2 linked regions of the Methylomagnum ishizawai genome follow. The protein of the gene in region 1 interacts with the protein of each later gene in a pairwise test. Links are inferred from orthologs where the notes say so. Each region holds a gene or a part of one and is shown in the gene's direction. Other genes may lie near its edges.

Evidence for each region.
Region 2: the proteins of K5658_RS19825 (region 1) and rsfS interact in binary tests that used the Escherichia coli proteins (3 or more experiments, as listed by UniProt). The link is inferred for Methylomagnum ishizawai from one-to-one orthologs.

Annotation. Positions count from the first base shown.
Region 1 is NZ_AP019783.1:4,391,170-4,396,680, reverse strand. Bases 1,058-4,018 are described here. They hold K5658_RS19825 (ATP-binding protein), read left to right. Parts: upstream 1,058-1,975; coding sequence 1,976-3,061; downstream 3,062-4,018. Other genes in these bases: K5658_RS19820 (DUF5682 family protein), read left to right, coding at 3,058-4,018; K5658_RS19830 (DUF3226 domain-containing protein), read left to right, coding at 1,188-1,979; K5658_RS19835 (AAA family ATPase), read left to right, coding at 1,058-1,181. In the rest of the region: more of K5658_RS19835, read left to right, coding at 36-1,057; more of K5658_RS19820, read left to right, coding at 4,019-5,370.
Region 2 is NZ_AP019783.1:802,238-807,749, forward strand. What follows is about bases 1,239-4,200. They hold rsfS (ribosome silencing factor), read left to right. Parts: upstream 1,239-2,529; coding sequence 2,530-2,871; downstream 2,872-4,200. Other genes in these bases: K5658_RS03610 (HprK-related kinase A), read left to right, coding at 1,239-1,260; K5658_RS03615 (nucleotidyltransferase domain-containing protein), read left to right, coding at 1,253-2,398; K5658_RS03625 (potassium channel family protein), read left to right, coding at 2,934-3,965; K5658_RS03630 ((2Fe-2S) ferredoxin domain-containing protein), read right to left, coding at 3,975-4,200. In the rest of the region: K5658_RS03600 (hypothetical protein), read left to right, coding at 1-20; K5658_RS03605 (HPr-rel-A system PqqD family peptide chaperone), read left to right, coding at 17-346; more of K5658_RS03610, read left to right, coding at 364-1,238; more of K5658_RS03630, read right to left, coding at 4,201-4,352; K5658_RS03635 (c-type cytochrome), read right to left, coding at 4,385-4,918; soxC (sulfite dehydrogenase), read right to left, coding at 4,905-5,512. UniProt on the Escherichia coli protein: Functions as a ribosomal silencing factor. Interacts with ribosomal protein uL14 (rplN), blocking formation of intersubunit bridge B8.

The DNA of each region.
Region 1 (5,511 bases):
TTGGTTCTTTTTTCGGAGCATCGCGGAGTTTGCTTATGACCACACTTCCTTTTTCCAAGGTTGGAATCGATGGGTTTCGTGGCTTGCGTCACCTCGAATTGGATGGGCTGGGCCGGATTAATATTTTGGTGGGTGGTAATAACTCCGGTAAAACCAGCGTTTTGGAAGCGTTATCTATCTTATGCCAGCCGTATAATCCAGATGAATGGCTGGCTATGATTCGTCGCAGGGATTTTGGAGGTCTTGATGAAACTCGTGTTCAATCTTTACGTTGGTGTTTTACGGAAATAACAGGCTTAGAACAAGATGAATTAGCTAGTTCTTGGTGTGAACTTAAATGCGAAGGAAGTTTCCCGCTACGCAAATTGGTGGTTACATATACTGAATTTACCGGAGAGCCTTCTCCTGACGAGATGCGACGCGCCATAGGATCTCAGCGTGCAGATAACTTGATATTCCCAGAAACGATACGTGGAGCTGAGTTAGTACACATTCCAGATTGGCTGCAAACGACAGGTTCTACCTTTCACGGACAGACAACATTCCTCGATAGCATCGAGCAGCCGACTTTGAGATTATGGGAAAGAATTACTCCAACCAGGATCGGAAAATCAAAAAGTAGACCAAAACTCGATGTAGCCACTTTGACCCCTTACTCTTACCAAATGGGACCATTGCAAGCTCAATTTCAATCAAAGCTTATTTTTCAGAAGGACTCTAGCACACTTGAGTTGCTTCGAGATTTCGATGCTGATATTGAAGGTATTGACTTGGCGTCATTTCGAGGGCATCGCCCAACTATATATATAAAACATCGTCGTCTTGGTATTGCACCATTATCAATATTTGGCGATGCAATGCGCCGCTCAGTGCTATTGGCAGGCACATTACTGGCCCTTCAAAACGGTGGCGTTTTATTAATCGACGAAGTCGAGGCTGGTATCCATGTCGGCGCGTTGGGCCGGGTATTCGAGTGGCTGGTGAAAGCGGCCCGGACGTTGAATGTCCAGGTATTCGTCACCACCCATAGCCTGGAAGCGCTGGATGCGCTCATCGCTGCGGACAAGGGTGACGATATTGTGACCTTCCATTTACGCCAAACCGAGGAAAGAACCGTGGGTAAGCGGCTCGATGAAAATTTGGTGCGGCAACTCCGCGAACAAGGCTATGATCCGAGGTAATCCAAAATGCGTAAATATGGATTTCTCGCAGTCGAAGGCCCGCACGATGTCGAGCTGGTATATCGTTTATTAAGATGTTTTGGTTTGGCGCGTGTCCAGCATGAAAGCAATCTGGATAGTTCATTTTTAAAGCTTATCCCGAAAAAATACCCGCCGGATGGCGACCTACAAAAACGGGTGCCAATCCCCTTGTTTTTACAAAGCGATACCCATGTCATCGCTATCCGTAACGCGGGAGGGGATAGTCAACTAATTAAAGCCACCGAGAATGCTATAAATATTCTCGATTTGGACGGTATTATTTTGACGGGACTAGGCATATTACTCGACTCTGACAAAGAAATTGACGCTGCCAAGCGTTATCGCGAATTGAAACAAAACTTGGCCGCAAAGGGACTTAACCTTCCCGAACAGCCGGGCATAGTGACGTCCGGCCCACCCAAACTAGGCGCTTTCGTCCTACCAGATAATCAAACCGCCGGAACCTTGGAAGATTTACTGCTCGACAGCGCCCTAACGGTATATCCCAACCTGTTGGCATCGGCGACAAGCTATATCGATACCGCCATAACAAGTACCGAGCTTATCCCAGAAGAACGCGAGGATTTTGATAAACCCGCTGGACGCAACAAGGCTATCGTCGGTGCTATGGCTGGCATTATGCGCCCCGGAAAATCTATTCAAGTATCGATTCAGGATAATCGCTGGTTCCGCGACGAAGCCTTGAGACTTCCCCGTATCAAAGCGGTACAGGATTTCCTGAAAACCCTTTTCGAGCTAGATCAGCCCAAGCCATGACCCCAACTCCCCAACTCCAACGCCCCCCCGCCGAAACCCTCTACGCCGAAGAACTCGCCGCCCTCCGCGCAAAGGATAAAAACCCCAAGCCCCCCGGCTGGCAACTCTCCATGCCCGCCGTGCGCGACTTCATCCTGGGCGGGAACGGACTGCGCCGCAAGATTGTCTGTGCCCCCAGCCTCATCGAGCGGGCGCTGGTGACGCTGGCCGGGAACCGCGCCCTGCTGCTGGTGGGCGAGCCGGGCACGGCCAAATCGCTGCTGTCGGAACTGCTGGCGGCGGCGGTTTCCGGGGCCAGCACCCTGACCATCCAGGGCAGCGCCGCCACCACCGAGGACCAGATCAAATACGGCTGGAACTACGCCCTGTTGCTCAACGAAGGCCCATCGCCCCGCGCCCTGGTGCCCTCGCCCCTTTACCGGGCCATGGCCGGGGGGCGCATCGTCCGCTTCGAGGAAATCACCCGCTGCCCGCCGGAGGTGCAGGACGCGCTGCTGTCCATCCTCTCGGAGCGGCTGCTGATGGTGCCGGAACTGGAGGGCGAGGGCGGCACGGTGTTCGCGGTGCCCGGCTTCAACCTCATCGCCACCGCCAACACCCGCGACCGGGGCGTCAACGAGATGTCCGCCGCCTTGAAACGCCGCTTCGCCTTCGAGACCGTGTTCCCCATCCGCGATTACGACGAGGAACTGGCCCTGGTGAAAACCGAAGTGGCGCGGCTGTTGGCGCAAGAAGGCGTGCCGGTGCTACCGCCCGACGAGGTGCTGGAAGTCCTGGTGACGGCGTTCCGGGAACTGCGGGAAGGCATCGGCCAGGACGGCGCGGCGGGCGACAAGCTCAGCACCGTGGTCAGCACCGCCGAAGCGGTCGGCGTGGCCCATAGCGTGGCGTTGCGGGGCTATTACCTGCGCGGCGACGGCGGCGAACCGGGCGACATCGTGGAAGCCCTGGCGGGCGCGGCGGCCAAGGACAACGCCGAGGATTTGAAGAAGCTGCGCCGCTATCTGGAACACCGGGCCGGGAAGCGCAAGGGGGCGCATTGGCAGGCATTCCACGCGGCGCGGGACCGGCTGCCGGAATGAAGGTCCGCATCTTCGGTATCCGCCACCACAGCCCCGCCTGCGCCCGCCGGGTGGGCGAAATCATCCGCCACGAGCGTCCCAAGGCCGTCTTGATCGAAGGCCCGAGCGACTTCAACCCGCGCCTCGCCGAACTGTTCCTGCCCCATCGGCTACCCATCGCCCTCTACAGCTACGCCCATACCGAAACCGGCCCGGCCCAATGCTGGTATCCCTTCCTGGACTACTCGCCGGAATGGGTGGCCTTGCATGCCGGGCGGGAAGTCGGCGCGGAACTGGGCTTCATCGACCTGCCCCATTGGCGCTACCGGGCATTGGAAGAAACCCGCCGCCGCGCCGACCCGGCCCGCCCTTATTCCCGTGACCGCTACGCCCAGGTGGTCGGGACGTTGTGCGGCCAATTCCATTGCGATGGGGCCGACGCGCTGTGGGACCACCTGTTCGAGGCCGCGCCCGATGAAGAACTCGACGCCCGCCTCGACCTCTATTTCGCCGAACTGCGTGGCGATGATCCCGGCACCCCCGACGACGCGGCGCGGGAAGACTTCATGGCCCGCCACATCGCCGCCACCGCCCAACGCTACCGGGACGAGCCGGAAGCACTGGTTTTGGTGGTCTGTGGCGGCTGGCACCGGAACGCCCTGGAGCGGCTGTGGGCGGAGCATTTCGCGGCGGGCGCGGTGGATTTCCCGGAAACCCCCGTCCCGCCCAGCAGCGGCCCCGCCGGTTGCTATCTGGTGCCCTACGAATTCCGCCAGGTGGAAGCCTTGGCCGGTTATGGGGCGGGGATGCAATCTCCGTTGTTCTATCAATGGTGTTGGGAAGAAGGCCGCGCCGCCGCCGTCGAGCACGCCATCGCCGCCGTGGTCCGGCGCTTCCGGGATAAGCGGGTGCCCTTCGCCACGGCGGATTTCGTGGCCTTGCAACGGGCCATCGCCGGACTCGCCCAACTGCGCGGCCATGCCCCGCCCACCCGCACCGACGTGCTGGATGGCTTCCTGGCGACGGCGGTGCGCGAAGCCCTGGACCGCCGCCCGCCCTGGTCGGAACGGGGCTTGCTCACCGCCAGCGATCATCCGGTGTTGCGGGAGGCCATGTTGGCCCTGACCGGTGCGGGGCGCGGGCAGTTGGACGGTGCCACGCCCCAGCCGCCCTTGCTGCGGGATGTGGAGCGGATTCTGGCTGAACTGGACTTGCTGCCCGGCACCGTGGCCCGTCAGGTCGCGCTGGACCGCCGCGATCCACAGGGCCGCCGCCGCGCCGAAACCCTGTGGCGGCTCAAGCTGTTGCGGGTCGGTGGCGTCGCGGCGCGGGAGGCCAAGGCGACGCGGGCCACCCGCCACCTGCCGGAACATCTGCGCTATGAAGAGCTGTGGACCCTGGTCCGGGACGAGCGTTGGGAGCCGGACTTGATCGAAGCCAGCATCCACGGCGCGACCTTGGCCCAGGCGGCGGAGAACGCCTTGCTGGCGGAATTGCGGGTGGGGTCCGCGCCGGGCCTGGCGGCGGGGCTGGTCCGGGCGGTGAAGGCGGGATTCGGGGATTTGGGGGAACGGTTGGCCCAGGAATTGGCCGGATGCCTGCCCGCTTGCCACGACCCCGGCGAATTGGCCGGGGCCGGGATGCCGCTGTTGGAACTGGCCCGCGATGGCTTCTGGGGCGAAGCGCTACGGGACGTGTTGGGACCGTCGCTGGCGGGGATAGGCGAGCGGGTGTTGTGGTTGCTGGACGGCCATCAAGCCGGAAATCCAGCCGGGCTGGCGGGGGATGTGGACGCGGTGCGGTTCTTGATGGGCTTGGTGGATTTGGCCCCGGCGGAATTCGATGGCGCTTTCGCGGTGGCGACCCTGGCGCGGCTGGCCCGCCGCCGGGAAGCCCCGCCCGCCCTGCGCGGCGCGGCCTTGGGCGCGGCCCATGGCTGGGAAACCATCGCCGATGCCGAAGTGTTGGCCTTGGTCCGGGCCGTGCCGCCCCGCGATGAACTGGGGGATTTCCTGTATGGCCTGTTCGCCACGGCGCGGGAGTTGGCGACCCAGGACGCGGTGATCGTGGCGGCGATCCATGGCGCGGTGGAGGCGCTGGCGGTCGAGGATTTCCTGGTGGCGCTACCGTCGTTGCGGGGCGCGTTCGGCTGGTTTCCGCCCCGCGAGCGCGGGGCCATCGCGGGGCGGGTGGCGGAGTTGTTGGGCCTTGCGCGGGGGGAGGCGATGGGTTTGCTACGGTTGCCGGTGGCGGCGGGGGAAATGGTGGACGCCAAGCGGGTGGAGCGAAAAGCGCTGGGATGGGCGAAGGAGATTGGTTTGTTGGGGTGAGTTCCTTGCATTTCCCTACAGTCAGCACATGCAACATCGTAGTTCCTCTTCAGACTGCAAGTCTGGTAAACGCTGGGCATACTGCACACCACCCTTAAAAATATTTTACAATTGCTAGGACATAAATTTCACACTTTAAGT
Region 2 (5,512 bases), 3.6 Mb from region 1 along the record:
CGGTCACCAGTTTCTATTGACCGGGGGTGGCGCGGTGGTGGAAGCCGGGGAACTGATGCGGAGGGCGGCCTCGGCGGGCGGGTTGCTATGGCGGGATTGGGGCGACGATTACATCGTCTACCAACCTTCTTCCGGCGAAACCCATGTTTTCAATCAAACCACCGCGTTGATCCTGGAACGGCTCAAGCAGGGTCCGGCCTCCTTGGAGCAGGTGTTGGTTTGGATCGTGCGGTTGCTGGAACTCGGGCCACAGGAATTGGCCCTCGACCATTTGCGGATCGCCGCTAAGCGTTTGGATGAACTGGGCCTGATCGAGTGGGTGGAACCGGCCCCGGCCCGCCCATGACCGTAGGCGGTTTGCCAGTGCCGACCGTGGCATCCTTGCTGGGCGGCGCGGGGTTGGCGGTTCGGATCGGACCTTTCAATATCAGGATCCGGGCGGTGCCGGCGCGGTTGGCGGCGACCCTCCACCACCTCTATGGGCTGTATTCCCTGGCGCGGCCCGACGATTTCACCGATATCCACGTCGAGATCGCCTGGACCCACGCCCTGCGCCGCTGGGTCCGCCCCCAGGTATTGTTCCTCGTCGATGGCCGGCCCCCTTTCGCGCCCCATCCCGCCGAACACGCCTTTCCGGCCTTGGAATGGGGTATCAATTGGTGCGTGGCCACCCGCGCCCATCATTTCCTGATGCTGCATTCCGCCGTGGTCGAGCGCGGCGGTTACGCGATGCTGTTTCCCGCCGCGCCGGGGCATGGCAAATCCACCCTGTGCGCCGCGCTCATCCATTCCGGCTGGCGCTTGATGTCCGACGAGTTCGGCTTGGTCAGGCCGGAGGACGGCCTGTTGTTGCCGATGCCGCGCTTGATCCCGCTCAAGAACGAGTCCATCGCGGTGATGCGGCGGTTCCGTCCCGGAGCCGTGATCGGCCCCGCGTTCCATGGCACGCGCAAGGGCACCGTGGCCCATGTCCGGCCCCCGGAGGACAGCATCCGCCGCGCCGACGAACCCGCCCGCGCCCGCTGGTTGGTGTTCCCGCGCTGGACGGCGGGCGCGGCGCTCCGCCTCGATCCCTTGCCGAAAAGCCAAGCCTTCCTCATGGTCGCCACCAACGCCTTCAATTACGAGGTGCTGGACGAAACCGCCTTCCGGCTGGTGGCGGAAATGGTGGACGCCTGCGATTGCTATGCGCTGGTCTATTCCGACCTCGACGAGGCCATGGCCCGCCTCGACGCCTTGTGCCGCGATGTCCATGGCTAGCGGCGCGGAACCCACCCAAAAGGCGCGGAGCCTGTTGCTGGCGGCCCTGCGCGATCCCGGCGGTTTGCCCGCGCGGTCGGCCAAGGAGTGGGAGTTATTGGTGCGCCTGGCCCGCTCCGTCCGCTTGCTCGGGCGTTTGGAGGCCGATTTGGCGCGGATGGGCCTGCTCGGCGCGATCCCCCGCCCGGCGGCGGATCATTTGACGGCGGCCCGCCATGTGATCGAACACCGCAACCGCTTGGTGGCCTGGGAAATCGACCGCATCCTGTGGGCGCTCAAGGGCTGCGCGACCCCGCTGATCCTGCTCAAGGGTTCGGCCTATCTGCTGGCCGGCTTGCCGCCGGCGCGGGGCCGGATTTTCGCCGACGTGGATTTGCTGGTGCCGGAGGCCGGGATCGGTGAAATCGAATCCCGCTTGATCGGACGCGGCTGGTTCCAACTCAAGCTCGACCCCTACGACGACCGTTATTACCGCCTGTTGATGCACGAGGTGCCGCCGTTGCGCCATCGCGAGCGCGGCACCGAGATCGATATCCACCACCGCATCCTGCCGCGCAGCAGCCGCCTCCCGTCCGAACCCGCGCCCTTGTTCGCCGCCGCCCGGCCCCTCGGCGCGGGCCGCCTCCACGTCCTCGCGCCCATCGACATGGTGCTGCATTCGCTGGTGCATTTGTTCCTGGAGGGCGATCCGCAAGAAGGCTTGCGCCTGCGGGATTTGCTGGATACCCACGACCTGCTATGCCATTTCGGCGCGGTGCCCGGTTTCTGGGATGGCTTGCTGCCCAGGGCGCGGCTGCTGGGCTTGGAGCGGCCCTTGTACTACGGGTTGTGTTTCGCGCGGCGGTTCTTCGCCACCCCGGTGCCGCCGGAGGTGGTCCGCGCCGTCGAGGCCGTGGCCCCGCCCCAGCCCTTGGGCGGATTGATGGATTATCTGTTCGGTTTCGCCTTGTTGCCGGACCATCCCGATTATCCCAGCCGCCGCGCGGCGGTGGCGCGGTGGCTGATCTATGTTCGCGCCCATTGGTTCCGGATGCCCGCCGCCACCCTCGCCGGGCATTTGGCCTACAAGGCTTCCCTGAGGCTGCGCGGGGTCCGCAAGCGGGTCGATCTGACCCGGCTGGATTTGCGCCAGCAGTGAGGGCCGCAAGTGTTCCCCGGCGCGGAAAATCCGGTTAGAGTTGGTGGCGGGACCGCGCCGGAACCTCCATTCCCGGCGCGGTTCCAAGCGCTTCCCCAGAATCCAATCCCAAGAGCATCCCCGACACCCGCATGACCACAGAGCAATTGCTTCAACTCGTATTATTCGCGCTGGACGACGGCAAGGGCCGCGACATCAAGATCATCGATGTGCGCGGCAAGACCAATATCGCCGATTTCATGGTGATCGCCAGCGGCACTTCGGAACGCCATGTGAAATCCCTCGCGGGCCATGTCGTCGAGGAAGCCAGGAAGAACGAAACCCAGCCCATCGGCGTGGAAGGCGAGAACGTCGGGGAATGGGTGCTGGTCGATCTCGGCGACGTGGTCGTCCATGTGATGAAGCCGCAGACCCGCGAGTTCTATCAACTCGAAAAGTTCTGGTACGGCGATTATCCGGCGGCGTTGCATTGAGCGCCGCCCGCGGCCCGGACCGGGCGCGAGCCGCCCCGGTCCCTTTCGCGCAGACCTGAGCGATGCTGCCCGAACACCACCGGCAATCGGCCTCCCTGCGCGCCCGTTTGATCCTGCCCGCCGGCCTGGTGCTGCTGGTGACCTTCGTCGGCACCCTGGGCTATGCCTGGCTGGGCCGCGAGCAGGGCGCGACCGTCCTCGACGCCTTGTTCATGACCGTCATCACCATCACCACCATCGGCTACGGGGAGGTGATCCGGCTGGACGCGGCGGGCCGCATCTTCACCATGGGCGTCGCCATCACCGGCATCGGCAGCCTGTTCTACACCCTGACGGTCATCATGGACAACCTGGTCGGTAGCCGCCTGCTGGACCCTTTCGGAGAGAAAAAAATGCAGCGCGAGGTGCAGAAGCTCAAGGAGCATATCATCATCGCCGGGTTGGGCCGGGTGGGGAAACAGGCCGCCGCCGAGTTGGAAGAGGCCAAGGTGCCGTTCATCATCGTCGATCCCAGGCCGGAGGTGCATGGCTACGCGGTGCAGCGCAATTATCTGTCGATACAGGGCGACGCCAGCGACGACGCGGTATTGGAACAGGCCGGCATCTGCCGGGCCAAGGGCTTGATCGTGACCAGCGGCGACGACGCCAACAACCTCTATATCGTGCTGTCGGCGCGGGTGTTGCGGCCCGATCTGTTCATCGTGTCGCGGGCGGTGGATGAATCCAGCGTGTCCAAGCTGATCCGGGCCGGGGCCAACCGCGCCATCAGTCCCTACGCCATCGGCGGGCGGCGCTTGGCGCATTTGATCCTCAGCCCCGCCGTGGTCGATTTCTTCGACACGGTGATCCGCAAGGGCGAGGAGAGCATCAACCTGGAGGGGATCGAGGTCCGCGCCGGCGCCCAGGCGGTGGGCCATAGCCTCGCCGGGTTGCAACTCCGGGAAAAGACCGGGGCGTCGGTCCTGGTGGTGATGCGCGGCAACCGGGTGTTGCCCAATCCCGAACCGGAATTGGTGCTGCACCCCGGCGACCGCCTGCTGGCCTTGGGCACGGTCGAGCAATTGGACCGGCTCGAAGCCTTGGTCGGGGAGTGAGTCCTTGGTTTATTCCGCCGCGCCCGGTCCCGCGAATTGGTGGGCGGCGACCGGGGTGCCGCCGATGAGATGTTCCTGGATGATGCGTTCGATCACCTCGGGCGTGCAGCCGCGATACCACACGCCTTCCGGGTAGACCACGGCGACCGGGCCTTCCATGCATACCCGGAGGCAATTGGCCTTGGTGCGGCCGATCCCGCCCGTGTCGTTCAATCCCAGTTCCTTCAGCCGCCGCTTCAGGTAGTCCCAGGATTCCAGCCCCGCCTCCAGGCCGCAGCATTTGGCCTTGTCCGGCCCCGCGCACAGGAAGATATGGTGTTTGAGTCCACCCAGGTTCAGGGTTTCCTTCATGGCCCGTAGTTCGGGGGAGATCGTCGCTTCGCTCATGGTGGGTCTCTTGGGTTGGGGGAATATCCGGTTCAGGGGTGTTCGGGCCAGACGCGCTGGAAACCGTCGCGGTTGGGCATCTTGATCGCGGCCAGGGTTTTGGCGTCGAGCGTGGCCTGTGCGCCGAGCAGGCCGTTGAGATGCAGCAAGTAGGCGGTGACGGCGTAGACTTGGTTGTCGTCCAGGCTGCGCGGGGCGTCGATGGGCATGGCGCGGCGCACATAGTCGAAGACCGTGGTGGCATAGGGCCAATAGGCCCCGAGGGTGCGGTCGGGATGCGGGCTGTTGGGCGGCGATCCCCCGGCCAGTTCCTCGGCGCTGCCGCCCACGCCCTGGGGGCCGTGGCAGCCGGCGCAGCGGCTGGCGTAGAGGGCCTTGCCTGCGGCCACCGTGCCCTGGCCGGGCGGAAGTCCGCTGCCGTCCGGGAAGACGTTGATGTCCTGGGCGGCGATTTCCTGCGGGGTGGCGGGGCGGCCCAGTTCCGGGCCTTCGGGCGCGGCCTGGGCCGGGTCCACCCATAGCGATGCCGACACCAGGGCCGCCGCTAGCCGCTTAGGCGTAGACATGGCTGAGGCTCCCGTCGGCGGCCACCGCCCAGGCGACGATGGCGTTGTAATGGAAATAGCCATTGCGGCCGCGCTCGTCGACGAGGACCGCCCGTTCCGGTTGGACATAGCCGGTTTCGTCCACGGCCCGGCTTTTCAGCACCAAAGGCTGGCCGCTCCAGCGCCAGGGCAGGCGGAAACGGGTGAAGCATTGCGGCAGTACCGGCTCCTGTAACGCGGCCTCGGCCCAACTCTTGCCCCCGTCGGCGGAAACCTCCACCCGCTTGATTTTGCCCCGCCCGCTCCAGGCCAGCCCACTGATTTGATACAGCCCCGGTCCCCGCAACCTGTGGCCTGGCGAGGGATGGGTGATGAAGGATTTGGCCTCCATGACGAAGCTGAATTGCCGGGCGATGCCCGAAGGTTGCGGTTCGGTGTACTGGGCGGTTTCGTTGCGGGCCATGGCCGGCTCCTTCGCGGCTTGCAGGCGGCGCAGCCATTTGACGTTCAGCACCGCTTCCCAGCCGGGCAGGATGATCCTGATGGGATAGCCATTTTCCGGGCGGAGGCGCTCGCCGTTCTGGTAGAGGGCGACCAGGGCGTCGTCCAGGGCTT